One region of the Rhizobium indigoferae genome, then DNA from elsewhere that is predicted to be linked to it. Evidence: predicted binding sites of a transcription regulator. Region 1 holds the regulator's gene; each other region holds the start of a gene.
The links. The regulator PhoB, encoded in region 1, activates phosphate uptake and scavenging genes when phosphate is short. The targets are predictions, from matches to a motif close to TGTCATNNANCTGTCAT.
Positions count from the first base shown of each region.

Region 2: the regulator PhoB is predicted to act here: its motif matches at 2,875-2,891, upstream of U5G49_RS25300 (acid phosphatase).
Region 3: the regulator PhoB is predicted to act here: its motif matches at 2,651-2,667, upstream of U5G49_RS21375 (DUF1868 domain-containing protein).
Region 4: the regulator PhoB is predicted to act here: its motif matches at 2,544-2,560, upstream of phnG (phosphonate C-P lyase system protein PhnG).

Region 1 covers NZ_CP140635.1:173,451-181,302, reverse strand. The annotation lists gene U5G49_RS00945 (GcrA family cell cycle regulator) at 240-773, shown strand; gene phoB (phosphate regulon transcriptional regulator PhoB) at 1,017-1,700, opposite strand; gene phoU (phosphate signaling complex protein PhoU) at 1,835-2,548, opposite strand; gene pstB (phosphate ABC transporter ATP-binding protein PstB) at 2,593-3,408, opposite strand; gene pstA (phosphate ABC transporter permease PstA) at 3,424-4,746, opposite strand; gene pstC (phosphate ABC transporter permease subunit PstC) at 4,743-6,224, opposite strand; gene U5G49_RS00915 (substrate-binding domain-containing protein) at 6,395-7,429, opposite strand; gene U5G49_RS00910 (IS110 family RNA-guided transposase) at 7,849-7,852, opposite strand, start outside.
Region 2 covers NZ_CP140636.1:312,173-320,024, forward strand. The annotation lists gene U5G49_RS25290 (3-oxoacid CoA-transferase subunit A) at 1-230, opposite strand, end outside; gene U5G49_RS25295 (IclR family transcriptional regulator) at 387-1,145, shown strand; gene U5G49_RS25300 (acid phosphatase) at 1,201-2,745, opposite strand; gene U5G49_RS25305 (cytochrome-c peroxidase) at 2,944-4,233, shown strand; gene U5G49_RS25310 (ArsR/SmtB family transcription factor) at 4,368-5,294, shown strand; gene arfA (arabinosylfuranosidase ArfA) at 5,505-7,013, shown strand; gene U5G49_RS25320 (ABC transporter substrate-binding protein) at 7,201-7,852, shown strand, end outside.
Region 3 covers NZ_CP140635.1:4,338,572-4,346,423, forward strand. The annotation lists gene phaR (polyhydroxyalkanoate synthesis repressor PhaR) at 1-225, shown strand, start outside; gene U5G49_RS21360 (hypothetical protein) at 220-627, opposite strand; gene rpmF (50S ribosomal protein L32) at 876-1,061, opposite strand; gene U5G49_RS21370 (glutathione S-transferase family protein) at 1,217-1,864, opposite strand; gene U5G49_RS21375 (DUF1868 domain-containing protein) at 1,878-2,600, opposite strand; gene mtgA (monofunctional biosynthetic peptidoglycan transglycosylase) at 2,747-3,484, opposite strand; gene U5G49_RS21385 (polyprenyl synthetase family protein) at 3,621-4,535, shown strand; gene U5G49_RS21390 (DoxX family protein) at 4,602-4,973, opposite strand; gene U5G49_RS21395 (cupin domain-containing protein) at 5,104-5,592, opposite strand; gene U5G49_RS21400 (TetR/AcrR family transcriptional regulator) at 5,664-6,263, shown strand; partial or broken gene U5G49_RS21405 (pyridoxal phosphate-dependent aminotransferase) at 6,281-6,987, opposite strand; gene ispG (flavodoxin-dependent (E)-4-hydroxy-3-methylbut-2-enyl-diphosphate synthase) at 7,036-7,852, opposite strand, start outside.
Region 4 covers NZ_CP140635.1:4,660,922-4,668,773, reverse strand. The annotation lists gene U5G49_RS22845 (ABC transporter ATP-binding protein) at 1-132, shown strand, start outside; gene dapB (4-hydroxy-tetrahydrodipicolinate reductase) at 148-972, shown strand; gene U5G49_RS22835 (2,3-bisphosphoglycerate-dependent phosphoglycerate mutase) at 994-1,629, shown strand; gene phnF (phosphonate metabolism transcriptional regulator PhnF) at 1,669-2,406, opposite strand; gene phnG (phosphonate C-P lyase system protein PhnG) at 2,631-3,107, shown strand; gene phnH (phosphonate C-P lyase system protein PhnH) at 3,107-3,715, shown strand; gene U5G49_RS22815 (carbon-phosphorus lyase complex subunit PhnI) at 3,720-4,826, shown strand; gene U5G49_RS22810 (alpha-D-ribose 1-methylphosphonate 5-phosphate C-P-lyase PhnJ) at 4,823-5,698, shown strand; gene phnK (phosphonate C-P lyase system protein PhnK) at 5,695-6,471, shown strand; gene phnL (phosphonate C-P lyase system protein PhnL) at 6,586-7,293, shown strand; gene U5G49_RS22795 (DapH/DapD/GlmU-related protein) at 7,290-7,852, shown strand, end outside.

The DNA.
Region 1 (7,852 bases):
AGGCATTATTGCAGAAATGCCACGCAGAGGCAGCAAGTTGGGGAAAACTACGAATTCGATTCATCCGGATTCATGCGACTCTTGTCACGGAGTCAGCCTCACACTAGGTTAAAGATCAATTACTAGACTGCATGCGGCGGAACTAGTCACCAAAATTGATCAAGCGTTTCTTGTTTCGGAGCTCCCGGGACAACGGTGAGGGATTCTGCCATCACCAACGCAAAAGGTGGAGACAGGGCATGAACTGGACAGACGAGCGGGTCGAGAAACTCAAGAAACTTTGGGCCGAAGGACTGAGCGCCAGCCAGATCGCTGCGCAGCTTGGCGGAGTCAGCAGAAATGCGGTCATCGGCAAAGTGCACCGGCTGAGCCTTCCGGGCCGTGCCAAGGCCGGCGGCACCAACACCGCCGCACGAACGCCGAAACGCAATACATCGGCGCCGCGCGCGCCGAACTATGCCTCACGGGTCGCCACGCGCACCGTTACCCGCCAGCAGGGCGCGACCATGCTGAAGGAAGAGATCGAGATCGAAACGATCGAGGAAATGGAATACGTGCCGAGAGGCAACGTGGTCGTGCCGATTTCCCGACGCCTCGGCTTGACGGAACTGACCGAACGCACCTGCAAGTGGCCGGTCGGCGATCCGCTGAAGGACGACTTCCATTTCTGCGGCTGCGAATCCCCCGACAATTCGCCCTATTGCAGCTACCACCAGAAGCTTGCCTACCAGCCGGTCAACGAACGCCGCCGGGCGGCCGCGCGGGCCAGCTGAGCGGGCTGACCATCGTTAGAATGCAGAAACGGGCCGAGTGGCCCGTTTTTTGTTGCTGGATGGAAGCTCAGGTTTTCCTCCGTCATGCTCGGCCTTGTGCCGAGCATCTGTTCACCCCAATTTCTCAGGCGGAAAAGAATTTATTTTCAAATGCTTAATTTGGCGTGCACAGATCCTCGGCACGAGGCAGAGGATGACGTCGCGGTTTTGCCAGGGATTTGTCAGCAACTCAAATGGAAGCCCTCAGGCTTCCATCGAATAACCGGCGCCGCGGACGGTGCGGATGACGTCCTGCATGTTGGAAAAATTCAGCGCCTTGCGCAGGCGACCGACATGGACGTCGACGGTGCGCTCGTCGACATAGATATCGTGGCCCCAGACGCCGTCGAGAAGCTGCGAGCGGGAGAAGACCCGGCCCGGCGACGACATCAGGAATTCCAGCAGGCGGAATTCGGTGGGGCCGAGGCGGACTTCGCGGGTCTTGCGATGGACGCGATGGGTCTCGCGGTCGAGCTCGATGTCACCGCATTTCAGCACCGTCGACAACACCTCGGGGCGGGCGCGCCGCAGCATCGCCTTGACGCGGGCAACGAGTTCGGGGGTCGAGAAGGGCTTGACGACATAATCGTCGGCACCCGTCGACAATCCGCGAACACGCTCGCTCTCTTCGCCGCGCGCCGTCAGCATGATGATCGGCAGGCGCTCGGTTTCCGGCCGCATGCGCAGACGCCGGCAGAGCTCGATGCCGGAGACGCCAGGCAGCATCCAATCAAGGATGAGCAGATCGGGCGTGCGCTCCTGAAGCCGCATTTCGGCTTCGTCGCCACGAAGGATGGTATCGACCTCGAAGCCTTCCGCTTCGAGATTGTAGCGAAGAAGCACGCTGAGGGCTTCCTCGTCTTCAACAACTGCAACTCTCGGGATCATGCGTGTCGGTCTCCTCGCGCATGATCCTTAAACCGGGGGTGATTTAAGCAATGCATCCTGCGCAAATTTAGAAATTGGCTGCGACCTCTTGCGCGCCCGGATGGGCGCGCACGCAAGTGGCGGGGTGTGGGCGGTTATTCGGTGACCGCGCCGACGGTGTTGGCGCTGTCGTCCTTCGGACGGTCGCCTTCCGGCTGCGCGCCTGTCGTCATGTAATAGATCGTCTCGGCGATGTTGGTGGCGTGGTCGCCGATGCGCTCGATGTTCTTGGCGCAGAAGAGAAGATGTGTGCAGCTGGTGATGTTGCGCGGATCTTCCATCATGTAGGTCAGGAGCTCGCGGAACAGCGAGGTGTACATCGCGTCGATCTCATTGTCCCGTTCGCGGATCGCATTCGCCTTGTCGGCGGAACGATTGGTGTAGACGTCGAGCACTTCCTTGAGCTGAACGAGCGCCAGCTCGGACAGATGCTCGAGGCCGCGAGCGAGCTTGCGGGGAACGCCGGTGCTCTGGACGGCGATGACGCGCTTGGCGGTGTTCTTGCCGAGGTCGCCGACACGTTCGAGATCGGCGGCGATGCGGATCGAACCCATGATTTCGCGCAGGTCCGAAGCCATCGGCTGACGGCGGGCGATGGTGACGATCGCCTTGTCGCCGATTTCGCGTTCGGCGTGATCGAGGATCACGTCGTCGGAGATGACCTTCTGCGCCAGCGCGGTATCGCCATTGACGAGGGCGCGCACGGCTTCGCTGACCATCTGCTCGGCCAGGCCGCCCATTTCGGAAATCCGCCTGGACAGGAACTTCAAATCATCATCATAGGCAGAAAAAATATGTGTCGATGCCATGGGGCTTTATCCTCGAATAACGGGAAGGCTTGGTGTCGCCAAAATCAGCCGAAGCGACCCATGATGTAGTCCTGGGTGCGCGGATCGTCGGGATTGGTGAACATCTTGTCGGTGTCGTTCTCCTCGACGAGATTGCCGAGGTGGAACATGGCGGTGCGCTGCGAGACGCGCGCGGCCTGCTGCATGGAGTGGGTGACGATGACGATCGTGTAGTTCTCGCGCAGCTCGTGGATCAGCTCCTCGACCTTGGCGGTGGCGATCGGGTCGAGCGCCGAGCAGGGCTCGTCCATCAGGATGACTTCAGGGCTGACGGCAACGGCACGGGCAATGCAGAGGCGCTGCTGCTGACCGCCCGACAGGCCGGTGCCGGATTCGTGCACGCGGTCCTTGACTTCGTTCCAGAGGCCGGCGCGCTGCAGGCTGGTCTCGACGATCTGGTCGAGATCGGCCTTCGACTTGGCAAGGCCATGGATGCGCGGGCCGTAGGAGACGTTTTCATAGATCGTCTTCGGGAACGGGTTCGGCTTCTGGAAGACCATGCCAACGCGGGCGCGAAGTTCGACGACGTCGATATCGGGATCATAGATATCGTCGGTATCAAGCGTGATCTTGCCGGTGACGCGGCAGCCGTCGATCGTGTCGTTCATGCGGTTGAGGCTGCGCAGGAAGGTCGACTTGCCGCAGCCGGACGGGCCGATCAGGGCGGTTACGGTGTTTTCGCGGATGTTCAGGTTCACATCGAAAAGCGCGCGCTTTTCGCCGTAGTAAACCGAGACATCCTTTCCGATCATCTTATACGGGACGTTGCTCATCTTGTGATCCAGCGCCTTTTCAACTGCAGCTTCCGTCAACATGTTCATGATGTTTAACTCCGTTTACCAGCGGCGCTCGAAGCGACGACGCAAGAGGATGGCGCCCATGTTCATGACGATCAGGAACAGGAGCAGGACGATGATGGCACCCGAAGTACGCTCAACGAAGGCACGTTCGGCCTCGTTGGCCCACATATAGACCTGCACGGGCAGAGCCGTCGAGGGATCGAGCGGTGTCGTCGGCGCGTTGGCGACGAAGGCAACCATGCCGATCAAGAGCAGCGGCGCGGTTTCGCCGAGCGCATGTGCCAGGCCGATGATCGTGCCGGTGAGGATGCCGGGCATGGCGAGCGGCAGAACATGGTGAAACACCATCTGCATCTTCGAAGCACCAAGGCCAAGGGCTGCGGCGCGGATCGACGGCGGCACGGCGCGCAGTGCCGCACGCGTGGCGATGATGATCGTCGGCAGGGTCATCAGCGTCAGCACCAGGCCACCGACCAGCGAAGCCGAGCGCGGCAGGCCGATGAAGTTGATGAAGACGGAAAGACCGAGCAGGCCGTAGACGATCGAGGGAACCGCGGCGAGGTTGTTGATGTTGACCTCGATCAGATCCGTCAGCTTGTTCTTCGGCGCGAACTCCTCGAGATAGATCGAGGCGGCGACGCCGATCGGCAGAGCGAGCACGAGCACGATCAGCATCAGATAGAGCGAGCCGATCAGCGCGACGCCAAGGCCTGCGGCCTCCGGACGGCTGGAATTGCCGTTGACGAAGAGGCCGGTGTTGAACTGCTTGTGGAGAGCGCCGCTCGCCTTCAGCTCGTTCATCCAGGCAACCTGCTTGTCGTTGACCTTGCGGTTCTTTTCGTCGACCGACAGGTCGATCTGGCCCTTGTTGGCGCTGTCGACATTGGCGTCGGCGAGCACCGTGACATTGACCGTCTTGCCGATGATCGACGGATCGGCGACGACCATGTCGCGCAGCTGGACCGGCGCACCCTTGGAGAGCATCGCGGATGCATCGCGCACATCGGGACGGCTTGCGGCATTGACGTTCAGCTGCTTGACGATCGCGTCGCGCAGGAGAACCGGGTAGTTGGCGGCGATCAGCACCGAAGGGTCGGTCGCACGCTTGTTGTTCGGGTCGATCGTCTTCTCGGAGAATTCGATCGGCAGGGTAATCGCCGTCTGCTGAAAGGCGGTATAGCCTTTGCCGATCACCGTCCACAGCAGGATGAAGAGGAAGACGAGACCGAAGGTGATGGCGGCGATGCCATAGGCCTGGAACCGGCGCTCGGCGGCGTAGCGGCGCTTGATGCCGATATCGCGGCGCACTGGCGCCTTGGAAACGGTGACGCCTGATGTGGGAGAAACAATATCCGTCATTCGTACTGCTCCCGGTATTTGCGCACGATGTAGAGCGCATAGATATTGAGGCAAAGCGTGATGCAGAACAGCGTGATGCCTAGGGCAAAGGCAACCAGCGTCTGCGGCGAGGTGAACTCAAGGTCGCCAGTCAGCTGGTTGACGATCTTGACGGTCACCGTCGTCATGGGCTCGAAGGGGTTGATCTGGATGCGGGCGGCGACACCGGCGGCCAGCACGACGATCATGGTTTCGCCGATGGCGCGCGAGGCCGTCATCAGCAATGCTCCGACGATGCCGGGAAGAGCGGCGGGGAGAACCACTTTCTTGATGGTTTCGGAGCGTGTGGCCCCAAGACCGAGCGAACCGTCACGCAGGGCACGCGGCACGGCGGTGATGATGTCGTCCGACAGCGAGGACACGTAGGGGATCAGCATGATGCCCATGACGATACCGGCCGTCAGAACGCTCTGCGCCTGGATGAAGTTGCTGTAGTTGCCGCTGAGAAGACCGCTGATTTGGGCGGAGAAATCGCGCAGGAACGGGCCGACGGTGACGAGCGCGAAGAAGCCGTAGACGATCGTCGGAATGCCGGCGAGCACTTCGAGGAGCGGCTTGGCGACCCCGCGCACTTTCGGCGAAGCGTATTCGGCCATGTAGATGGCGGCGAAGAGGCCGACCGGCACGGCGACCAGCATCGCCACCAGGCCGATATAAATCGTGCCGAGCAGCAACGGGATGAGGCCGAACTGGCCGAAGGACGAGCTGCCGGCGCCGGCAAAGCGCGGATCCCAGACGGTGCCGAAGAAGAAGTCCATGGCGGGAACGGCGGCAAAGAAGCGGGCGGCTTCCGACAGCATGGAGAGCACGATGCCGATCGTCGTCAGAATGGCGATCGAGGAGGCGAGCAGCAGGCCCCAGAGCATGACGCGCTCGACCCGGTTGCGGGCACGGAAGCGCGGAGCGATGGAGCGCAGCGCATAGAAGGCGCCGGCAACCGCGAGAGCGAAGACAACAGCCGTCATGGCGATGCGGCTCGTCATGCTCATGGTGTTGAGCTTTTTGGCGGCGTCGAGCATGTAAGGCAGCGGCTGGCCGGCAAGCGGCACACCCTTTTCGAGGAGCTTGGCCTGGAGGGCAGCCGGATCGCTGGAGACCGCCGCAGCTTCATCCGCGGTCAGCATTGTCAGGCCGCGGGCGACCGTCGCCACCATCGAATAACCAAGATCCTGCTCGACCGAGGCTTGCGCCTTGATGTCGTCGGGGACAGCGCCGCGAACCGAGGACTGGATGATGCCGGGGCTGATGGAAAGCCAGAGGCAGAGGACGATGAGGGCAGGAAGAACCGCCCAGATCGCGGCATAGGCGCCGTAATAGGCCGGCCGTGAATGCAATGCGGAGGATCGGCCTCCGGCAAGTGCCGTGGCCCGGCTGCGCGCGACCAGATAAGCGGCGGCTCCGATCACCACAAGGCACAAAAGTATGATGGATGTGCTCATTCGTTACGTCCCCAGGCCCATAGCCCCCAAAAAGCCCGGCAGCTTCATCAGCCTGCCTTCAGCTTCCAATCATGGAGAAGGAATTCCAACCCTGCAGCTCCAGAACCGCCGGCGCGCAGGGACATAGGCAATGCCGGCGCGGGCTGAAAGGCACCGCGCCGGCAAAGTCATTACATGGACTTGCCTGCTTCGACGTCTTTGCGGATCGCGTCGCGTTCGGCATCCGGAGCGGCAACGAGGCCGTATTCGACGAGCGGGCTGTCGGGGCCGATCATCTGGTCGGATACGAAGAAGTTGACGTATTCCTTCAGACCCGGAACGGCGCCGAGATGTGCCTTCTTGACGTAGAAGAACAGCGGGCGGGAAACCGGGTAGGTGCCGTTAGCGATCGTTTCCGTGGACGGAACGATACCGCTCATGCTCGCAACCTTGAGCTTGTCGGCGTTGTTTTCGTAGAAGGAAAGGCCGAATACGCCGACGCCGGTCTTGTTGGCGGCGATGCGTGCGAGGGTTTCCGGATAGTCGCCGTCGATGTCAACGGCAGCGCCGTCCTTGCGGACTGCGACGCAGGCCTTGCCCTGGGCAGCCTTGTCGGCGATTTCCTTGGCGATGACGTCGGTTGCACCAGAGGCCTTGCAGCCGGCGGCGAGAACGTTCTGTTCGAAGACTTCGCGGGTGCCGTGCTTTTCGCCCGGGATGTAGGCAGCGATATCAACAGCCGGAAGCTTCGGGTTGACTTCCGACCACTTCTTGTAAGGGTTGGCGACGAGCTTGCCGTCGACGACGACCTGGGCTGCGAGGGCCTTGTAGATGTCGGCAGGAACGTAGGCGACGTCAGGGTTGGAAGCGTCGGTTGCGAAGACGATGCCGTCGTAGCCGATCTTGACTTCCTGGATGTCGGTTACGCCGGCAGCCTTGCAGGCTTCGGCTTCGTTCTTGTTGATCGGACGCGAGGCGTTCGCAATGTCGATGGTGTCTTCGCCAACGCCCTTGCAGAATTCCTTCAGACCAGCGCCCGTGCCGCCGGATTCAACGACCGGCGTCTTGAAGTTGGTGAAGGTTTCGCCGAAGGACTCGGCAACGATCTTTGCGTAAGGCAGGACGGTGGACGAACCAGCAACCTGAATCTGGTCGCGGGCGACGGCAGCGCCAGCGAAAGCGGCGGTTGCAGCGAGCGCGGCAACGGTGAGCTTGAAGGTGTTCATGTAAATCTCCCGGCATTTGGGCTTGTGTGAGTGCGGCCTTAGAGAGGCCCTCGCATTGCCTTTTTTCATCGGCGAGACTCTCTTAGCGCTTTAAGCACCGTCCTTTTATGTCAAAGCGATGAAACATTTGTGACAGATTAGGCCATTGATTTATAATGATATATTTTAACTAGGCTGATCGATCATGTCGGCGAACGGCAAATTCTGGCCGGCAATCCACCTTGCGTTGCAAAAATCAGCTGCATATCGGAGACAGGTAGTGAGGTGGCGGCTTTCCGGCTTGCGTTCTTTGATCAAAGTCGGTCCGCGTGATTTGCATCCGGCTGCCGTCACCGTCCTTCGGACCCTCGTAGACGGGGCGAAGGGACATGCCGCAGCGTCTCGTCTCCCTCTTCTCCCCCTCGGGGAGCAACCATGTTTCAA
Region 2 (7,852 bases), on a different replicon from region 1:
AAAGAGCAGATCATCTTCCGCACCATGCCGGCATCGATCATCGCGGCGATACCGATGCGCCCGTTGCCGGCATTGTTGTTGATCACGGTAAGGTTTTTGGCGCCCTTGTCGATCAAGGCATGAATGAGCTCGATCGGCGCGCCCGAGCCACCAAAACCACCGATCATGACGGTCGCGCCATCACCGATCTCAGAGACGGCTTCCGCCGTGCTCCCGACTGTCTTGTCCATGCGGGATCTCTCCTTGGCTATGCGATCGGGAACTCTCCATCCCGTCCTCTGGGGTAGACATAAAGAGCGGCGGGCCAAGCGGCAATGTATTTGTGCGATATTTGACATTTGTTCATATATCGCACAAAGTGAATGAATCCATTGGAGACTGGACCCATGCGCGAAACGGATTTCGTCAGCGGCTTTGCCCGCGGCCTGAAGGTCATCGAAGCGTTCGGTGAAACGCGGCAGCGGCTTTCCATTGCCGAGGCCGCCAAGCTGACGGAGCTTGACCGCGCCACCGTGCGTCGGTCGCTGCTCACGCTCGCCGAACTCGGTTATGCCGATTATGACGGCAAGTTCTTCACGCTGACGCCGAAGATCCTGCGCCTTGGCCATGCCTATCTCTCAGCGACGCCGCTGCCGGCGCTGCTGCAGCCACATCTCGATCTTCTCTCGGAAAAGGCCGGCCAGAGCGCCTCGGCTTCGGTGCTCGACGGCACCGACATCGTCTATATCGCCCGCGCCTCGCAGCGCCGCGTCATGTCGATCAATCTCACCCCCGGCAGCCGCCTGCCCGCCTACTGCGCCTCGATGGGGCGCGTGCTGCTCGCAGCCCTTACCGAGAGCGAGGCCCGCGCGATCCTGGCCCGCAGCGAGCTGAAACAAAACACTGCAAATACCAGAACCGATCCGGATGAGCTGATCGCCGAATTCCGCCGCGTCCGCACTGAGGGTTACGCCATCATCGATCAGGAGCTGGAGATCGGCCTCTGCTCCATTGCCGTGCCTATCGACAACGACCGTGGCGAAACGGTCGCGGCGATCAATATCGGCGCGCCGGCTGCTCTCGTCCCGGCGGCGGAGATGAAGGAGCGCTATCTGCCGCTGCTGAAGGAAACGCAGGCGGCATTGCGGCCGCTGCTGCGGCGGTGACGGTAAGCCTGAAGGGAAAGCGACCCCGGCCAGCGCCGGGGCGGCTCATAATCGGTCAATGCGTCAGGTCGAGCGCGGCAGTCAGGTCGCCCATCGGCGGCCGGTCGTTGTTGCGCAGCGCCTTGTCGCGGGCGACGATGCCGGGCAGCACCGGCAGATCGTAGCGCGCGGTGATGAAGCGGATGATCGACGTCGTGTCGTACTGCGTATGATCGACCATGCCGCCCTTGGCGAAGGGCGAGATGATGAAGGCCGGAATGCGGTTGCCCGGGCCCCAGCGATCGGCCTTCGGCGGCGCGACGTGATCCCAGAACCCGCCATTCTCGTCATAGGTGACGATGACGAGCATATGGCCCCATTGCGGGCTCTTCTCCAGGTGGGAGACGACATCGGCAAGATGCTGGTCACCGCTCGAAACATCGGCATAACCGCCATGTTCGTTGAGGTTGCCCTGCGGCTTGTAGAAGGAAACCGCCGGCAGCTTGCCGTCGTCGATATCCCTAAGGAAGGCTTCACCGCCTAGGCCACCATCCCTCAGATGATCCGCACGCGCCGGCGTGCCGGGCGCGAAATTGGCGAAATAGTTGAACGGCTGGTGATGGAACTGGAAGTTCGGCACCGGGGTGGCATTCTTGCCATCAAGGGCTGCCTGCCAGGCGCCGCTATACCAGGCCCAGCTGACACCCTTCAGCGACAGCAGGTCGCCGATGGTGATTTCATGCTGCGGCGGCAGCGTCGTTGCCGCCGCCGGATCGGCATAGGCCGCGTCACCATCCTTGGCCGGCGGATTGGCGCTCGGCTGGTAGGGCGGCTGCATGGTGTTGACGGCGTAGAAGTCAGGCGTCAGCGTGCCGTCGGAAACGAATTTCGGTGCGCCGTCCAGCGCCGACTTCGGGGCGTTCTCCGCCACGGTCAGCGACGTGCCATCCGCATCCACCTTGGCGATGGTGGGCTTGGCCGGGCTCTTGTCGGCGTTGGGATAATAGGGCGTGCAGGCGCAGACCAGCGCGAAATGGTTGAGGAAAGAACCGCCGAAGGCGCCCTGGAAGAAATTGTCGGCAATGACGTATTTCTTGGCGACCTGCCACATCGGCAGGATGGAGCCGTCGTAATGGCCCATGACCAGGCTGCCGGAATCGGCCCAGGCGACGAACTTGTCGTTCTTGCCGCCGTCGATCTGCATCTGCTCCTGGTAGAAGCGATGCCAGAGGTCGCGGGTGATGACCGAAGGCGCCTCTGCGAAGCCCTGCGGATCGTCGATCGCGAAGGAGGCGTTGGCGAGATGGGCCGACTGCGCCTCGGTGACGGCAGGCGAGACACCCTTGGCGGTGAGGCCGCCCCAGGCCGGCGGTAGTTCGGACAGCGGCTGGCCGTCGCGGTCGAGCTGGCGTGCGCGATCGGCGGTCGCGTTCGAGAGCCCGTCGGCGCCGGGAAAACTGCCATAGAGATTATCGAAACTACGGTTTTCGGCATAGATGACGACGACATTGTCGATCTTGTCGTAACCGGCCGGTGCCGCATGGGCTGCCGTCGCCACCGCGAACGGCACGATGGCCGATCCGGCGAGACAGATCGAATGGAGGAGTTTCAGTCTTGTCACGGGTGGTACCTCATGGCTAGGGGCGTTGGCTAGAGGGAGCGGAGAACGCTCGGGGGGCGTTCGGACGCTATTCCGGCCGTCTATCAACTTTGTGACATCAGGGTTGCCGTGATGCCGCAGGAGACTGGCCGTCATCAATTTGTTGCAGCGAGGTTCGATCATGGCGGAAACCAGTACTAACTTATTGGAATCCTTATCATGACGACGAAGATCATCTGGCTTGTGCGCTCCGGCCTGGCCGTCGGCATGGGTGCCGTGGCGCTTGGTCTTGCCATTCTTCCCCTGCGGCAAAGCAGCGCGGCGCCTGCTGTCGGCGTTCATCCCGGACCGATGTCGCGCGCTGAGGCCTTCGCCCGAGCCGAAACGCTGACCGCACTTGGCCGCAAGATATTCTCAGATACCTCGCTGTCGGCCTCTGGCTTGCAGGCCTGCGCGTCCTGCCATGATCCCAATCACGCCTTCGGCCCGGCATCGGCCATGCCGGTCGAAATGGGCGGCGAACATCGGGACCAGCCGGGGTTGCGCGCTGTTCCGACGCTGCGTTACCTGCAATCGGTACCTGCTTTCACCGAGCATTATTACGATTCCGAGGACGAGGGAGACGAAAGCGTCGACAACGGCCCGACGGGCGGCCTGACCTGGGACGGCCGGGTCGATCACGGTGCCGATCAGGCGAAGATCCCGCTGCTCTCGCCTTTCGAAATGGGCAACAAGGATGCGGCCCAGGTGGTGGCGAAGCTGCGCAAGGCCGCCTATGCCGACGACATCAAGGCGGCCTTCGGCGAAACGGTGTTCGACAATTCTAAGGATGCCTTTGATGCCGCCGCCGAGGCGCTCGCCACCTTCGAGCAGAGCGGCCCGGATTTTTATCCCTATTCCAGCCGCTACGACGCCTTTCTCGCCGGCAAGGCGACGCTGACGACGCAGGAACTGCGCGGACGGCAGTTGTTCGAGGACCCAGCCAAGGGCAACTGTTCGAGCTGTCACTTAAGCGAACCCGCCAATGACGGCGAGCCGCCGCAATTTTCCGATTTCGGCTTCCTCGGGCTTGCCGCACCGCGCAACATGGCGATCCCGGCCAACAACGATCCGAACTATCATGATCTCGGTCTCTGCGGTCCCCAACGCACCGACTTTGCCGGACGTGGCAAATATTGCGGTCTGTTCCGCACCCCGACGCTGCGCAATGTCGCGCTGAAGCAGAGCTTCTTCCACAACGGCTATTTCCACTCGCTGCGCGACGTCGTCTCCTTCTATGCGACGCGCGACAACGATCCCGGCCGTTGGTATCCGAAAAATTCAGATGGCACGGTTCGGAAATATGACGACCTGCCGCAGGCCTATTGGGATAACCTCAACCAGGATCCGCCCTTCGGCAGGAAGCCGGGCGACGCGCCTGCCCTCACCGATCCCGAAATCGACGACATCGTCGCTTTCCTCAAAACCCTGACCGATGCCGATCTGCAGCCCGAGGCGACCGGGCATTAGGACGCCTGGAATTTTAAGAAATGCCCAGGACCAATGACGTCTTTCTCAACAATAACAATCAAACCCGTCGACGCATTTCCACTTGATGTATCATAATTTCAGATATACATCATTTCATCGGAAATAGTGGGGGAATGATGGAACGCTCGTTTTTGACCATTGCCGCCGGCGAGAATAATGATGCGATACGCGCGCTTTCGGCGCCGGCGCGGCTGGAGATGCTCAAGCTGCTCTGCGCCAAGGGACCAATGAATATCAACGATATCGCGCGTGCCCTTTCTCTTCCTCAATCGACTGTCGCCACCGGGATCCAGATTTTGGAAGACGCCCGGCTGGTCGATTCCCAGCTGACGAAGGCCCGGAAGGGAAACCAGAAGATCTGCTCGGCGATCTACAGCGAAATTCTGATCAGCTTCGAGGAAAGTGCAGCCCAAAGGGCCAATAATATCATCGAAGTCGAGATGCCTGTGGGGCTCTACACCAGTTGCGACGTCCATGCGCCGTGCGGTCTTTGCTCCACCGAGAGCGTCATCGGCCCCCTCGATGTCCCCGACTATTTCCTCGATCCGCAGCGCATGCAGGCTGGGCTCGTCTGGTTCGGCCGGGGATATGTGGAATATAAATTCCCCAACAACGCCAAGGTGTTAAACAAGGATATCCGCGCCATAGAGTTCTCGCTGGAGCTGTCGTCCGAGGTGCCGGGCACCAATCCGGACTGGCCTTCGGATATAACGCTCTGGGTCAATGGAATGGCGATCGGAACCTGGACGTCCCCTGGCGATTACGGCGACAAGCGCGGCGCCTTCACGCCGGCATGGTGGAAGCTCGAGGGCTCGCAATATGGGATGATGAAGACCTGGCGGATCTCCACGCGCGGCACCTTCATCGACGGTATGGCCGCCTCGAATGTCACGCTCAGCGATCTCGCGCTTGCCCAGCATTCCTCCATCCGGCTCCGGGTCGGCATCGCAGAAAATGCCGGCCATACCGGCGGCGTCAATATTTTCGGTCGCGGCTTCGGAAATCACGGCCGCGATATCATCATGCGGCTACACGTCTGAAAACTCAAAATCGGAAATCTTGATTTAAATATCACGATTCTTTCCAGTTGCGACGACCGATAAAGTCATCCAAGTAACTGTAATTAGACGCTTTTTTCTGAAATCCTTATTAGTATGATTAAAGTCGCAACTTGGTTGACAGAACAACATTCCTGATATCAAGTTAGAGGCAAGAAAACAAAATATCTGATATATAAACGGGAGGATCCGTTGAAGACGAACGTTGTGGTTCACCGCGATTTCCGCATCGCGACCATTGACTCCAGGCTCTACAGTTCATTTCTCGAGCATCTCGGCAGGGCGATCTACGGGGGCATTTATGAGCCCGGACACCCGACGGCCGATGAGGATGGATTCCGGCAGGATGTCCTTGATCTGGTGCGTGATCTTGACACGCCATACTGCCGCTATCCCGGCGGTAATTTCGTCTCGGCCTATAATTGGGAAGACGGCGTAGGGCCCCGTGCGGAGCGTCCAGTTCGCCTCGACCTTGCCTGGCGCACCCGCGAAGCCAACCAGATCGGCGTGAATGAATTCGTCGACTGGTGCAAGAAGGCGAATACCAAGCCGATGCTCGCCGTCAATCTCGGATCACGCGGCCTGGATGCGGCCCGCAATTTCCTGGAATATTGCAATCATCCCGGCGGCACCTACTGGTCGGATCTGCGCCGCAAGCACGGCTGGTCTAATCCGCACGATGTCAGATTGTGGTGCCTCGGCAACGAGATGGATGGCCCCTGGCAGGTCGGCCACAAGTCGGCCTATGAATATGGCCGGCTGGCGGATGAGACGGCGAAGGCCATGCGCGGGTTCGACAAGTCCCTCGAACTCGTGGTCTGCGGCTCGTCCAATTCCGACATGAAGACCTATCCCGAGTGGGAAGCCCAGGTCCTCGAGCAGTGCTATGACAGCGCCGACCATATCTCGCTGCATATGTATTTTGCCAACCGCGAGAAAAATACGCTCAACTATCTCGCCCGCGCGACGAAGCTCGACCGCTACATCACCACGATCGGCGGCGTGATCGACTACATCAAGGCAAAAAAACGCTCGAAGAAGACGATCGGCATTTCCTTCGACGAATGGAATGTCTGGTATCATTCCAACCAGCAGGACAAGGAGATCCTGGCGCGCGACGAATGGCCGGATGCGCCGCATCTCTTGGAAGACATCTATAATTTCGAAGACGTGCTGCAGGTCGGCGGCATCCTGAACACCTTCATCCGTCGCTCCGACCGCGTGCGCATCGCCTGCATCGCGCAGCTCGTCAACGTCATCGCCCCGATCATGACCGAAGACGGCGGTGCGGCGTGGCGCCAGACCATCTACTACCCGTTCTATTACGCCTCCAGATATGGCCGTGGAACGGCGCTGCAGCTGGTCGTCGATGGCCCGACCTATGACAGCGACGAGGAAAACGACGTCCCCTATCTCGACGTATCGGCAGTCCATTCCGAAGACGGCAGGTCGCTGACCTTCTTTGCCGTCAACCGCCATCCGAGCACGGCGCTCGATCTCGATGTGCGGTTGGAAGGCTTCGGAAATGCCCGGGTGGTCGAGCAGGTGGAAATGACCCACGGTGATCTGGAAGCCGTCAATACGGCGGCGCGACCGCAAACGGTTGCTCCCGTCAATGTCGAGAGTGGAAAGATTGAGGATGGACGGCTGCGGGCGGCGTTGAAACCGTTCTCCTACAACGTCATCCGGCTGTCGGTGTGACAGCTACCGCCGGACATTCCGGCTGAAAATATTCGGCTCGCTGCGAGGAGGCAGGGAGCCGGAGCGATGGTTCACTGAGGTCCCGGACCTGACCGTTCAAGTCCTAACGCTTCCGCGAACCGACAACCGCGACGTGCCCATGCGTGCCTTTGCGGCCGCCGTATCGTCGCTTTCTAGGGAGGAGTTCATGCAACAGTGGAAGAGGCTTGCATTTGGCGTCGCGCTGGCCGCACTCGGCCTGACAGCGACGGCCAAGGCCGATGACTACACCTCCTTGCCGCGCAAGGAGACGCTCATCGTCGAAAATCCGGAAGGGACGATCAAAAATCCCGGCTGGTTCAACATCTGGGTCAATGGCGGCGGCGGCGTATCGACCGGCCTGCAGCAGCTGACCATGGATACGCTCTGGTATATCGATCCCGAACAAGGGCTTGGCGGCGCGACCTGGGACAATTCGCTGGCTGCCGACAAGCCGCAATATAATGCCGACTTCACCGAGATGACCGTGAAACTGCGCAAGGGGCTCTTCTGGAGCGACGGTGTGGAGTTCACGGCAGACGACGTGGTCTACACCGTCAAGACGCAGATGGATCACCCCGGCATGGTCTGGAGTGCTGCCTTCTCGGTGCAGGTGGCAAGCGTCGAGGCGACAGACCCCTCGACTGTCGTGTTCAAGCTGAAGAAGCCCAATTCGCGCTTCCACGCCATTTTCACCGTTCGCTGGAACGGCGCCTGGATCATGCCCAAGCATGTCTTCGAAAAAGTCGAAGATCCGCTTCGTTATGACTTCGCCAATCCCGTCTCGCTCGGCGCATACAAGCTCAAGTCGTTTGATCCCC
Region 3 (7,852 bases), 700 kb from region 1:
ACCCGCGCTTTCGGCGAAACGCCGCTCGGCAAGAACCTGCAGTTGCCGATGCAGATGGTCGAGGACCATGTTCGCCGCAACACCGAGCTGTTTCAGCAGGCGATGCAGATGTTCTCGCCCTTCATGACGCCGCCTGCCAAGGAAAGCCGCAAGGCCGAGGCCAAGGATATCGACGAGCTGAAGGAACAGCTCCGCGCCCTTCAGAACAAGCTCGACAACCTATAGTCCGATCGAGACATCCCGCCCGGCGCTTCGGATCGACACGGCAAAACCGCCGATGACATCGATCAGAGCGATCGTCATCAAAATGAAGAATACCTGCGTCGCAGCATCCCGGACGAGCAAAAACTCGACCAGGAAGGCGATGAAGACCAGCATCGACAACATGTGGTTGACGAGATTGCCGGGACCGGTTCTGGTCGCTTTGAGAATTTCGAAGAACAGCACGACAAGTGCGATGACGATGAAAAGATCGCCGAGCGCCATGCTCCAGATCGCGCCCGAGATCATCGACAGCACGATGATATCATGCTGCAGTGCCGGAATGCCGCCATCGCCCATCAGGCCCAGCATCGCCAGATTGTAAAGAATAAACGGGATAATCATCAGGGGCATGGCGGCTATCATCGGCAATCTCCCAGCGCATCATGCTTTCCGAAAATCGGATGCGATTTTCGGAAAGCATGATGCGTAGCTTCAAAGTGCTACAGCGTCCTTGGCGTCTGAAAAGACGCGCGGCACAGTAGCGCGCAAGAAGAATACTGCCGCAAACCGTTGTCTGACTGCAAGTCATTGCAAATATTATATTGTCGAAATGCAAAAGGCCGGCATGACGCCGGCCTTGAAACTTCGATCGGACAAGCCGGATCGGGAAATTATGCGCTTTCCTTCGGCGTCAGGACCTGGCGGCCGCGATACATGCCGGTCTTCAGGTCGATATGATGCGGGCGGCGCAATTCGCCGGAATTCTTGTCTTCGACGTAGGTCGGAGCCTTCAGTGCGTCTGCCGAACGGCGCATACCGCGCTTGGACGGGCTTGTTTTTCTCTTCGGTACAGCCATTTCACTTACTCCACTTGCGGGCAAAACATTCCCACGGCCAGACTGGCGGCCGAAACGGACATGTCGCGATTTCGGAATTTGGCGCGCTTATACATGCAAGGGGTGGCCTTGACCAGTCCCCATACGTATTTTTTGCGAAGCCGATGATTCCAGGCTCAGACTTCGTCTTCCGGCACGATCCAAGGCTCGGCGCGGGCCGCCTCTTCCCATTTCCGCCAGGCCGGATGCGCCTTCATGGTCTCCATATAGGCCAGGATATCGTTTCGGCTGACGAGATCGTAGATGTCGAACCGGTTGACGACAGGCGCAAACATCGCATCCGCCCCGCTGAACGCGCCAAACAGAAATGGTCCGCCGGATTGCTGCAGCAGGTCGCGCCAGATCGTCTCGATGCGGCTGATATCGGCGTCGACACCATCCGGCAGCGCGATCTTGCCCTTCGGCCGGCGGATATTCATCGGGCAGGCGCTACGCAGCGCCCGGAAGCTCGAGAGCATTTCCATCGAAACCGAACGGGCGAGCGCCCGCTCGGCACGATCCCTCGGCAGAAGGCCGGCGTCCGGATAAAGCTCGGCGACATACTCGATGATCGCCAGCGATTCCCAGATCTTCAATGCGCCGTGCTGCAGGATCGGCACCCGCCCGGTCGGCGAAATCGCCTTGATATTGGGATTGCCACCAGGATAGTCGAAGGGGATCAGGACTTCCTCGAAATCGACGCCGGCGCCCGTCAGCGCCATCCAGGGCCGGAACGACCAGGAAGAGTAGTTCTTGTTGGCAATGTACAGCGTCGGTTTATCCATGGGCCTCTCCCGTTCAGGCTTCGAAATCGAAAATCAGCAATTCGTGGAAATGGTTCATATCCTCGAACACGCAGAATGCCGGCGGGGTCAGCTCGAGAACAGGGGCCTTGCGGCGGATATCGTCGGCCACCTCATCGAGCATCGCCTGCCAGCGCGGCAAGGCTTCATCCTCCAGCCGTTCGATCGCATAGGCAAAGGTCATGTGGAACTTGTATTCCTCATGGCTCGGCTGGCGATAGCCCAGAAGATCAGCCAGCGCATTGCGCCAGGCGCGCATGACCCTGCGGTCGTTCTCCGTCGCCCCGTCGACGAGCAGGCCCGATGGGCGAGCGTCGACGATGGCGACCTTGAAGGGATCGAACATCGAGAAACCTTCGAGCCTGGCCGCCATCAGCGCGGTCATGTCTTCGATCGGCGTATCGAGTGGGAGGTCGCCCGGCCAGGAATCCTGCCGGCGCCTGGTCTCGATGACACCTTCGAAAAGCGTCATGTGAATGCTTGATATCGGCGTGAAGAGGAACTGCGGGGCCTCGGGCATCGCCAGATATTTCTCACGCGCCTCGATCAGCGCCGTCTGCGTCTGCGAGCCCTTCTCGAGATGGCAGACGATGGTGTTGCCGGCTTCCGGCAGAAAGCCGCCGACCTTGCGATAGCGGCTGCCGAGATGGACGGGCGGGGTCGGATTATGCCTCTTCGAATAAAGGAGGAGTTCGGGCGAAAACGTCGTGGTGGTCATGGGCGACTCGGGGGCTCTGGTTGGACTGCATTCGCCCATATGGCAGAACCAAGAATGTCAGATGACACTTGCCGCTTCTAGAGCATGATGCCGAAAAGTGTGAGCGGTTTTCGGACGACATCCTGCTCTAACGACAAGTTCTGATGTCAATCATAGATGCACCTGATGTAGTCGCCTGAACCTTGTGCGCGTCTCTCGATGACGCCGGCCAGCCGGCGAAGGCCTCGTCCAGGCTTGCCGGCATTGCGGTCGATCGGGTTCGGCAGCGAGACGGCAAGCAGCGATGCCTGGCGCCGCGTCAGCTTCGAGGCCGGCACCTTGAAATGATGCTGGGCCGCGGCCTCGATGCCGTAGATGCCGGGACCCCATTCAGCAATGTTGAGATAGATTTCCATCAACCGCCGTTTCGACAGGACGAAATCCGTGGTCACCGCGAGCGGAAGTTCCAGCGCTTTGCGCACGAAGGAGCGGCTGTTCCAGAGGAAGAGGTTCTTCGCCGTCTGCATCGGAATGGTACTGCCGCCGCGTGTCGCCTGACCTTTCAGCGTATCCTCGACCAGCATGCGCATTTCCGCCCAGTCGACGCCACCGTGAAAGCAATATTGCCCGTCCTCCGACATCATCACCGACTGCACCACAACCGGGGCGATGTCATCAAGCGACACCCATTGCCTGTCGTAACCACGCAGCAGCACGAGATCGCGCAGCATCAGCGTCGAGACGGGGTGAATGAAGGGCAGCAGATAGAAAAAGATCAGTGCATAGGGAAGGATCAGCAAGATCAGCACGGCAAGAACAATGCGTTTCAACACACGCCGGTCTTCGAACCATCGCCGACGAGCCGGCATGTCGACGCTGTCCTCTCTCTCTGGCGCTATATCCAATGTCCCCAAGTCCGATTTCGCTCCTGTCGTTCTCATAACGCCTGTGCAGAGCTTATGCCAGAGTGCGTGGCGAATCTTGCTGCCGCCATCGACAATTCCGTTGCAAGCCCGTGGGCGCTCATGCCAAACAGCGCCCATGGACGCGAACCGGGACACTTTCGAGACGAGGCTGAAGAACAACGCCCACGAGATCGAGGCGCTGCTCGACCTATTGCTCTCGCCGAGCAGCCTTTCCGATGAAATCGCCAGGCCCGAGACGCTGCGCGATGCCATGCATTATGCCGTGCTGAACGGCGGCAAGCGGCTGCGCCCGTTTCTCGTCGTCGAAAGTGCAGCTCTTCTCGGCGGCGACGCAGAGGCGGCACTTCGCGTCGGCGCCGCCCTTGAATGCGTTCACTGCTATTCCCTCGTGCATGACGACCTGCCGGCCATGGACGATGACGACCTGCGCCGCGGCAAACCGACGGTACACATCAAGTTCGACGAAGCGACGGCAATCCTCGCAGGCGACAGCCTGCTGACCTACGCCTTCGACATCATCGCTGCGCCGGAAACGACCCTTCCCGATACCAGCAAGGCATCGCTGGTGCTGGCCCTTGCCCGCGCAGCCGGGCTCGGCGGCATGGCCGGCGGCCAGGCGCTCGATCTCGCGGCAGAAAACCAGGCCCCCGACGAAGCCGGCATCATCCGCCTGCAGGCGATGAAAACCGGTGCGCTGATCCGCTTCGCCTGTGAAGCCGGCGCCGTCATCTCGGCAAGCCCGCCGGAAGATCGCCGCCGCCTGCGCGCCTTCGGCGAAAAGATCGGTCTTGCCTTCCAGCTTGCAGACGACATTCTCGACCTGACCTCGGACATCGCGACCATGGGCAAGGCAACCGGCAAGGATGCGGCCCGCGGCAAGGGAACACTTATAGCTCTTCGCGGCATGGAATGGGCCGAAGCCCAGCTCCGTGAGCATGTCCGCGATGCCGAGGCGCTGCTTGCCCCCTACGGCCCTCGCGCCTCGATCCTCACCGCCGCGGCGCATTTCATCGCCGACCGGAAGAGCTGACATCCCCAGGCCCGCCTCCGGCGTTGGGGAGCTTTGACTGTTCCCCGACGCCGATGATCCGATCGTTCAGGCGCCGGCTAAAACAGGCGCCTGAACCGCAGCGGTTCGCCGCCCCAGGATCGCAACGATCATCAGACCGCCGACGACGCTCAGATGCTCGATCGCAAACAGCATCTCGAGAAAGGCGGCTTGGCCGCTCATCGACCAGAAGGCGTGCGCGATCGGGATCGTCAGCACGGTAAAGACGCCGAGAGCGCCCGCCCCGAGCCAGATATGCCGACCGGAGATGACAAGGGCGGAGCCGGCTAGCTGCACGAATATGACGGCAATCGCAGTCGGCGCAGCAGGCGCAAGGCCGTAGTGCTCCATCTCTGCGATCGCGGTCGGGAAGTCGAAGAGCTTCGCAAGCCCGCTCGACCAGAAGACCAGCGTCAGCAAATGCCGGCAAAGATCCGAAAGCTGCTCGATGCCAGCAGGCGATCGACATGATGCATTCTCATTGTTGATTCCTCGATAGTCGAAAGGATTGGGATCGGCGTCGCAGCGCTTGCTCCCCGGGGCCGCGGGCTCACGCCTGCGGCGGCGGCGGAATGTCGATGCCGAAACGGGCGGCCGTCGCGACGATCTTCGGAACGTCGGGCGCGCTCATCGGCGGAAAGGCTGTCGTGCCGGGTGCGACCGGCTCGCCGATCGCCATGAAGAACTCCTCATGCAGATCGCCGGGGAAATTGATCAAAAGCAGCCTCGAGGGCGTCTCGGCAATATTCCGGAAGGAATGCAGCGTGCCCGGAGAGACGTGGACGAAATCGCCGGGGCCGCAATGCTTGGTCTCGTCGCCGACGACGATCTCGTAACGGCCTTCGAGGATGAGAAAGGCTTCCTGATCCGTCTGCGTGTGCGGCGGCGGGCCGGCGTTCGGAGCCGTATAGGCTTCGATGACGGTGAAGCTGCCTTTGGTATCCGCGTAGCGGGCACGAAAGGTGACGATATTGCCAAGAAAATGGACGGTCATCGGCGCAGCGGCGTCGGACCGGCCGGAAAGGGGAGCGGAATTCATCGACTTGTGCCTTGATTTGATTGTGATACACTTAACTCTTAATGAGACATCAATCTCATAACGAGGCATGAATGGACAGTCAAGAAAAAAGATTCGAGAGGGTCAATCAAAAGCGTCGCACGCGTGTCGAGTTGCTGCGTGCCGCGCGTGAGATCATAGAGAAAGGCGGCCACCCCTCGGTCGCCGAAGTGGCCGATCTCGCTGGCATTTCGCGAGCGACGGCCTACCGATATTTCTCGACGCCGGATGAAATCATCCGCGAGGCGGTCCTCGATGGCGTTGCGGATGTGATCAAGATCCCGCCAGCGCGGAACGACATGGGCGATGCGGAGGTCGGCCATCGGCTCGACGACCTGGTCTCGCAGATCTTCAAGATGGTCATCGACAATGAGGGCGTCTTTCGCGCGCTTCTCGGCAGCTCGGCTGTCGGCCAAGCGCAGGTCCGCCGCGGTGGCCGCCGCATCGCATGGCTGAAAGAGGCGATGTCACCGCTGCAGGCAACCATGCCGCCGAAGAATTTTCAGCGCCTCGTCCACGCACTGTCGCTGGCGGTTGGCATAGAGGCACTGGTGGTGATGCGTGACATCTGCGAGCTGGAGCCCAAGGAAGCGGAGAAGGTTCTGCGCTGGACCGCAAAGACCTTGCTTGCCGGCGCCATGGCCGAAAGCTGAGGAAATCGGTGGGCTGCTCAGGCCGCCAGCATGTCCTTGAGAGCGGAAACCAGGCGCGCGCACTCCTCGTCCGCGCCAATGCTGATGCGCAGGAAATCCGAAATACGTGGCTTGGCGAAATGCCGGACGAGAATGTTCCGCTCCCGCAAGCCGGCTTGAAGCGCTACACCCGATTGTCTCTCGTGCCTGGCAAAAACGAAATTGGCCTGGGACGGCAGGACCTAGAAGTGCAGCGTTTCGAGTTCGGAGACGAGGCTTTCCCGGCTGGCGATGATTTTCCTCCGGCATGTCTGGAACCACGCCTCATCCTTGATCGCCGCCGTCGCGGCGAGCTGCGCCAGACGATCGAGCGGATAGGAATTGAAACTGTCCTTGACCCGCTCCAGCGCCTCGAACAGCGGCCGCTGTCCCGGCGCGAAGCCGACGCGCAGACCTGCAGGCGAACGGGATTTCGACAGGGTCTGAATGACAAGCAGATTGGGATGCGTGGATATCAGCGGGATGGCGCTTTTACCGCCGAAATCGATATAGGCCTCGTCCATGACGACGACTGCATCCGGATGGGCGGCAAGAAGTGCCTCGATGCCGGCTAGCGGCAGGCCGATCCCGTCGGCGCATTCGGATTGGGGATGATGATTGCGCCGCATGGCCTGTCGTAATCCGCCAGCCGGACCTGGAACCTGCCGTCGACCGGCACCTCGATCGCCCCGACACAGTATAGCAGGCGCTGACGATTGGCGACCAGTACTGGCTCATCCGAACTTGTGGGCGCTCATTCCGCAGCCGTCCGCTGACCGAACCGTTTCTCGATATAGTCGACAACCAGCGCCTCGAAGTCGGCGGCGATATTGGGACCGCGCAGCGTCAGCGCCTTCCGCCCGTCGATGAAGACCGGGGCCGCCGGCGTCTCGCCGGTGCCGGGAAGCGAAATGCCGATATCGGCATGTTTGCTTTCGCCCGGCCCGTTGACGATGCAGCCCATGACGGCGACGTTCAGCGCCTCGACGCCAGGATATTTTTCGCGCCAGACCGGCATGTTCTTGCGGATGTCGTTCTGGATGTTCTGGGCAAGCTCCTGGAATACCGTCGACGTCGTGCGTCCACAGCCCGGACAGGCCGCAACGACGGGTATGAACTGGCGGAAGCCCATGACCTGCAGGATTTCCTGCGCCACCTGGACTTCGCGTGTGCGGTCGCCGTTCGGCTCGGGCGTCAACGACACGCGGATCGTATCGCCGATGCCCTGCTGCAGCACGAAGCCCATCGCCGCCGACGAGGCGACGATGCCCTTGGTGCCCATGCCGGCTTCGGTCAGGCCGAGATGCAGCGCATGATTGGAGCGTTCGGCCAGCATGGAATTGACGGCGATCAGGTCCTGCACCTGGCTGACCTTGGCCGACAGGATGATGCGGTTGCGCGGCAGGCCGATCTCTTCGGCGAGGGCTGCAGAAAGCAGCGCCGACTGCACGATCGCCTCGCGTGTCACCTGCCGGGCCGAAAGCGGCGATCCGGCTTCGGCATTCTGGTCCATCAGCGCCGTCAGCAGATCCTGGTCGAGCGAACCCCAATTCACGCCGATGCGCACCGGC
Region 4 (7,852 bases), 380 kb from region 1:
GACAAGATCGTCGTCATGCAGCAGGGCCGCGTCGTCGAGGAAGGCAATCACGAGACGCTTGCGAAGGTCAGCGACGGTCTTTACGCTCGCCTCAACAACCTGCAGAGGCCCTCGGCCTCCGATTCATACTGACCTGGTGAGACTGACATGAGCGATGCTGCGATGAAACTGGTGGTGGTTGGCGCAGCAGGACGCATGGGGCAGACGCTGATCCGGCTCATCCATTCCATCGACGGCGTGACGCTGCATGCCGCGGTCGAGCGCACCGGTTCGCCCTTCGTCGGCAAGGATGCCGGCGAGATCGCCGGTCTCGGCCCGACCGGCGTCATCATCGGCGACGATCCGCTCAACGCCTTTCTCGATGCCGAAGGCGTGCTCGACTTCACCTCGCCCGCTGCAACAGTGGAATTCTCAGGCCTCGCCGCGCAGGCTCGCATCGTCCATGTCGTTGGAACGACGGGCTGTTTACCCGATGACAACGCCAGGATCGCCGCGGCAGCCCGCCATGCCCGCATCGTCAAATCAGGCAATATGAGCCTCGGGGTCAATCTGCTCAGCGTGCTCGCAGAGCAGGCAGCGCGTGCGCTTGATCCTGATGACTGGGATATCGAGATCCTGGAAATGCACCACAAGCACAAGGTGGATGCGCCTTCCGGCACCGCCCTTCTCTTCGGCGAGGCCGCGGCAAAGGGGCGCGGCATCGATCTGGCCTCGAAGTCGGTCCGGGTGCGCGACGGCCATACCGGCGCCCGTGAAGCCGGCACCATCGGTTTTGCGACGCTGCGCGGCGGCTCCGTCATCGGCGAGCATTCCGTGCTTTTCGCGGGAGAAGGCGAAATCGTCACCTTGTCGCACAGCGCGGCCGACCGCTCGATCTTTGCGCGCGGCGCCATCAAGGCGGCGCTCTGGGCGCGCGACAAGAAGCCGGGTCTCTATTCCATGCTCGACGTGCTCGGGCTTTCTTCCTCATAACGATACTACGGAGGCATATTCATGAGCGGTACCCTCGTCCTCGTTCGCCACGGCCAGAGTGACTGGAACCTGAAGAATCTCTTCACCGGCTGGAAGGATCCCGATCTGACCGAGCTCGGCATCCAGGAAGCCAATGCCGGCGGTACGGCGCTTGCCGAATACGGGATCAAATTCGACGTCGCCTACACCTCGGTGCTGGTGCGTGCGCAGCACACGCTGAAACTCATCCTCGACAAGGTCGGCCAGCCCGATCTCCAGACGATCCGCGACCAGGCGCTGAACGAGCGCGACTATGGCGATCTCTCCGGCCTCAACAAGGACGATGCCCGCGCCAAATGGGGCGAAGAACAGGTGCACATCTGGCGCCGTTCCTATGACGTGCCGCCTCCCGGCGGCGAAAGCCTGCGCGACACCGGCGCCCGCGTCTGGCCCTACTACCTCACCGAGATCCTGCCGCGCGTGCTCAGGGGCGAGAAGGTGCTGGTGGCCGCACACGGCAATTCGCTGCGCTCGCTGGTGATGGTGCTCGACAAGCTGAACAAAGAAGGCGTGCTCGCCCTCAACCTCGCGACCGGCGTGCCGATGGTCTACAAGCTGAAGGCGGATTCCACCGTCGCTTCAAAGGAAGTGCTCGGCGACATGTCTGGCGCGCATTGATCTCAGCTGATCTTTCCCCGCTTCGGCGGGGAAAGGCGCTCAGTTCTCGATGGTGAACTGCACCCGGTCGGCCGCGAAACGGCTGATCGAATATTGCACCGGCACGCCGTCGAGATCGGTATTCATTGCCTTGGCGATCAGAAGGATGGCACCGGGAGTGAGTTCGAGATCGGCCATATCGGCTGCGCTCGCATGAGCGGCCGTCACCTCGGTCGTCGCCCGGACATAATCCGGCAGGCCGAGTTCGGCGAAAGCCTTGGTGATCGATTCCCCCGCCCGGTACGCCTCGCCGATACCGGCGAAGCGTTCGGCCGGAAACCAGCTCGTCGCCCTTGAAACCGGCCGCTTGTCCGCCTGGCGCAATGTTTCCAGGCGGATCACTGGCTCACCCTGCTTCAGGCCCAGCCAGCGGGCGACCTCTGCATTCGCTTCCTCTTTCGCCTCATCGAGCAGAAGGCCGCGCATTTCACGCGCCTGATCGCCAATGCCGGCGGTAAAGCGCGTGCGCCTTGTGATCGGGAAATTCAGCCGCTCCTTGCGTTCGATCAGCGTGCCGCGACCTTGTACCGCACGGACGATCCCCTCCTGCGCCAGCGCCGCCAGCGCACTGCGCACCGTATGCCGGTTGACGCCGAATTGCACCGCCAACATGGTTTCCGGCGGTACCATGCCCGTTTCGTCATAGGCTCCGTTGCTGATCGCCACGCGAATCCGATCGGCGATCTGGCGCCAGAGCGCCACGCCGGTTTGCCTTTGCACCTGCTTCAATCCCGCCATTCCACCCCTGCCCGCCATTTCTCGCCTTCTGCATAATTCGATCCTGAAAACGATCCCGATTTCAGGATCGAATTATGCAGCAATTCAAAGTGCTACAGCGTCCTTTGCGCGTCTGAAAAGACGCGCGGCGCTGTAGATGTCACACGCTTGTCACGACATCGATTTAGAGCTAAATGTATCTTGTATGGTTGTCTATATCAATAGACATTTTAAGGGAAGCGGCGATGATACCAGCGGACAGGAAAGACGCTGCGTCACAGACGGCATCTGGGCGGAAACGCGCCGCCGATCTGCTGGCGCGTGCGGAACGCAGCGAACTCACAGCGGTCTTCGATGCGCTGCCGCAAAAGCCTGTGGCCCATCAGGTGCGCGGACCGGAGACCGGGCTGGTGATGGTGCGCGGACGCATCGGCGGCGGCGGCGCTCCCTTCAATCTGGGCGAAGTGACCGTGACGCGGGCCACCGTCCGGCTCGACTCCGGCTCGGTCGGCCATGCGCAGGCGCTCGGCACCGACCGCGAGAAGGCCCAGCTTGCGGCGATCTTCGACGCGCTCTGGCAGGAGGACGCGACGAAGGATTTTGTCGAACAGGCACTGCTTTTGCCGATCGCCGAACGGATCGCCGATGCCGAACGCCGCAAGACGGACGAGACGGCGGCGACACGCGTCGATTTCTTCACCATGGTGCGGGGAGACAACTGATGGGCCTGAAGACAGAAGCTCTGACCGGCGGCTTTGCCGAGCCGGTCTTCCATGCCCAGAGCGTCTTCAAGATGCTGATGGACGGCATGGCCCGCCCCGGCACGATCCAGACCGTTCAGCCCGATGTCGCTCCGCCGGCACCGCTCGGCATCGCCGCCGGCACGATCGCGCTGACGCTTTGCGACCACGACACACCCGTCTGGCTTTCCCAGGGACTGGCGAGATCCGCCGTGCCGGAATGGCTCGGCTTCCATACCGGCGCGCCGTTGACCACCGAAAAGGCCGAGGCGCGTTTTGCCTTCACCGAGGCCGGCACCGCACTTTCCTCCTTCGGCCTCTTTGCATCAGGCACGCAGGAATATCCCGACCGCTCGACGACCGTTGTCATCGAACTCGCCGAACTCGAGGGCGGCCGCAGGCTGGCCCTGATGGGTCCGGGCATCCAGAGCGTGACGGAGATCGCGCCCATCGGCCTGCCGGAGACCTTCCTGCGGCTCTGGACCGAGAACCGTGCGCTCTTTCCGCGCGGCGTCGACATCGTGCTGACGGCGGGCAAGCGTTTCCTCTGCCTGCCGCGCACCACCAAGATCACAGCAACGGAGATCTGAGCTCATGTATGTTGCCGTCAAGGGTGGCGAGGCCGCCATCGCCAATGCCCACCGCCTGCTGGCCGACCGCCGCCGCGGCGACCGTTCGCTGCCGGCGATCGGCATCGAACAGATCGTGGCGCAGCTGGCGCTCGCCGTCGATCGCGTCATGGCCGAGGCCTCGCTTTTCGACCGCACGCTCGCAGCACTTGCCATCCGCCAATCACGCGGCGACATGATCGAGGCGATCTTCCTGCTGCGCGCCTACCGCACGACGCTACCGCGTTTCGGCTATTCCAGGCCGCTCGACACGGCTGATATGACGATCGAACGCCGCATCTCGGCGACCTACAAGGATCTGCCGGGCGGCCAGCTCCTCGGCCCGACCTTCGACTATACCCACCGGCTGCTCGATCCCACACTGCTTTCGGACGAGGCAGTCGAGACGCCCGCTCAGCGTGCAGCCGAGACCGGCCGCGTCATGCGCGTCTCCGAAATCCTCGGCGAAGCGGGCCTGATCGAGGCCGATGGCGACATGCCGGAAGATCATGAGATCGGCGATCTGACCCGCGAGCCGATGGAATTCCCGATGACCCGCGATCTGCGCCTACAGGCGCTTGCCCGTAGCGACGAGGGCTTCCTGCTGGCGCTCGGTTATTCCACCCAGCGCGGCTACGGCCGTAACCACCCCTTCACCGGTGAAATCCGCATCGGCGACGTCGAGGTGGAATTCGACGTGCCGGAACTCGGTTTCGCCGTCTCGCTCGGCACGATCCAGATCACCGAATGCCAGATGGTCAACCAGTTCAAGGGTTCGGCCAAGGCGCCGCCGCAATTCACCCGCGGCTACGGCCTGGTCTTCGGCCAGAGCGAGCGCAAGGCGATGGCGATGTCGCTGGTCGACCGGGCGCTTCGCGCCGAAGAGCTCGGCGAGGATATCACCGCGCCGGCACAGGACGAGGAATTCGTCATCTCGCACTCCGACAACGTCCAGGCGACGGGCTTCGTCGAGCACCTGAAGCTTCCGCATTATGTGGATTTCCAGGCCGAACTCGATCTCGTCCGCCGCATGCGCCGCGAATTCGAAGCCGCCCGCAACGGTGGCGAAGACATGAAGGAAGCCGCCGAATGACCGATCTGGCCAGCTACAACTTCGCCTATCTCGACGAACAGACCAAACGCATGATCCGCCGGGCCATCCTGAAGGCAATCGCCATTCCCGGCTACCAGGTGCCCTTCGCCTCGCGCGAAATGCCGATGCCCTACGGCTGGGGCACCGGCGGGGTGCAGGTGACGGCCTCGATCATCGGACCTGATGACGTGCTGAAGGTCATCGACCAGGGCGCCGACGATACGACCAACGCCGTTTCCATCCGCGCCTTCTTCCAGAAGGTCGCCAATGTCGCGGTGACGACGCATACCAAGGATGCGACGATCATCCAGACGCGCCACCGCATTCCCGAAGAAAAGCTCGGGGTCGGGCAGGTGCTCGTCTACCAGGTGCCGATCCCCGAGCCGCTGCGCTTCCTCGAGCCGCGTGAGACCGAGACGCGCAAGATGCACGCGCTCGAAGAATACGGTCTCATGCATGTGAAGCTCTACGAGGATATCGCCCATAACGGCCGCATCTCGCGGACTTACGCCTATCCGGTGAAGGTCCACGGCCGCTATGTCATGGACCCGTCGCCGACGCCGAAATTCGACAATCCGAAGATGCACATGTCGGACGCGCTGCAGCTCTTCGGCGCCGGACGCGAGAAGCGCATCTATGCGGTTCCGCCCTATACCGACGTCGTCAGCCTGGATTTCGAGGACTATCCCTTCGATATCCAACGTTTCGATAAACCCTGCGCCCTTTGCGGTGCGGAGGATGTCTATCTCGACGAAGTGGTTCTCGACGACAAGGGCGGGCGGATGTTCGTCTGCTCCGACACCGATCATTGCGAAGACCGCCGCGCGCACGGACATGCCGGCGAGATGCTGGCCCGGGAGGCTGCAGAATGAGCGATACCCCGCTTCTCAAAGTCCATGACGTTTCGAAATTCTACGGCAACCGTATCGGCTGCCGCGACGTCTCCTTCGAGCTCTGGCCCGGCGAAGTGCTTGCCATCGTCGGCGAGTCCGGCTCCGGCAAGACGACGCTGCTCAACTGCCTCTCCACCCGGCTGCTGCCCAGCACCGGCAGCGTCGAATATCACATGCGCGACGGCAGCTACCGCGACCTCTACCGCATGAACGAGGCCGAGCGGCGCTTCCTGATGCGCACCGATTGGGGCTTCGTACACCAGAATCCGGCCGATGGCCTGCGCATGACCGTCTCGGCCGGCGCCAATGTCGGCGAACGGCTGATGGCGATCGGCGACCGGCACTACGGCAAGATCCGCGCTTCGGCGATCGACTGGCTCGAACGCGTCGAGATCGACGCCGACCGCATCGACGATCAGCCGCGCGCCTTTTCCCGCGGCATGCGCCAGCGCCTGCAGATCGCCCGCAACCTCGTCACCGGGCCGCGCCTCGTCTTCATGGACGAGCCGACCGGCGGCCTCGACGTCTCGGTGCAGGCGCGCCTGCTCGATCTGGTCCGCGGCCTCGTCAACGATCTCGGTCTCTCGGCCATCATCGTCACCCACGACCTCGCCGTCGCCCGCCTGCTCTCGCACCGGATGATGGTGATGAAGGACGGCTACGTCATCGAACACGGGCTTACCGACCGCGTGCTCGACGATCCGCGCGAACCCTACACGCAGTTGCTCGTCTCCTCGATCCTGCAGGTCTGAGCGCTACTGCATAATTCCTTAAATCGGAATCGATTTTAGGTAAAATTATGCAGCAATTCAGCACGCCATTGCGCGTCCTTTCAGACACGCGGCGAAACCAAGGAAGAAGAAATCATGGCAACGCCCCTCGTCGTTTCCGAAGTCTCGAAGAGCTTCACCATGCATCTGCGCGACGGCATCAAGCTACCTGTCGTATCCGATGTCGCCTTCTCGGTCGCATCGGGCGAATGCGTCGTGCTCGGTGGCCCATCGGGCATCGGCAAGAGCTCGCTGCTCAAGATGATCTACGGCAATTATGCCGTCGACACCGGCCAGATCCTCATCCGTCACAATGACCGCATCGTCGATCTCGCCTCCGCCGATCCGCGCACCGTGCTCAACGTCCGCCGCGATACGCTCGGCTATGTCAGCCAGTTCCTGCGCACCGTGCCGCGCGTCGCGGCGATCGACGTGGTTGCCGAACCGCTGGTGGCACGCGGCGAGGACGCCGTCACGGCGCGGGAAAAGGCGGGCGCCCTGCTTGCCAGGCTCAATCTGCCGGAAACGCTCTGGCAGCTTCCGCCCGCCACCTTCTCCGGCGGCGAGCAGCAACGCGTCAACATCGCGCGCGGCTTCATCACCGAGCATACGATCCTGCTTCTCGACGAACCCACAGCCTCGCTCGATGCCAGGAACCGTGCCGTCGTCGTCGGCATGATCGCGGAAAAGAAGAAGGCGGGGGTGGCCCTTCTCGGCATCTTCCACGACGAAGAGGTGCGCGAAGCCGTCGCCGACCGCATCCTCGACGTCCAGCAATTCTCACCCAGAAAGATCGCTGCATGAGCCGCAAGCTGGATATCGAGCCCTATTTTCATGAGACGGCGTCCGTCAGCGATTCCACCTTCGGGCGCTATACGGAGGTCTCTGAACGCTGCCGCATCAGCGAGGCCACGTTCGGCGACTATTCCTACATCATGCAGGACGGCTCCGTCTGGTGTGCGACGATCGGCAAGTTCGTCAATATCGCCGCCGCCGTGCGTATCAACGCCACCAACCATCCGACCTGGCGCGCGACGCTGCATCATTTCACCTATCGCGCCGCCGACTACTGGCCGGATGGCGACATGGAGACGGACTTCTTCGCCTGGCGGCGCGCAAACCGCGTGACGATCGGCAACGACGTCTGGATCGGCCACGGGGCGACCATTCTGCCGGGCGTCAACATCGGCAACGGCGCGGTGATCGGAGCCGGCGCCGTCGTCTCGAAGGACGTCGCGCCCTATACGATCGTCGGCGGCGTGCCGGCAAAGCTCATCCGCGAGCGCTTTCCAGGAGAGGTCGGCGAACGGATGGACAGGCTTTCCTGGTGGGACTGGGAGCACGACCGGCTACGCCAGGCGCT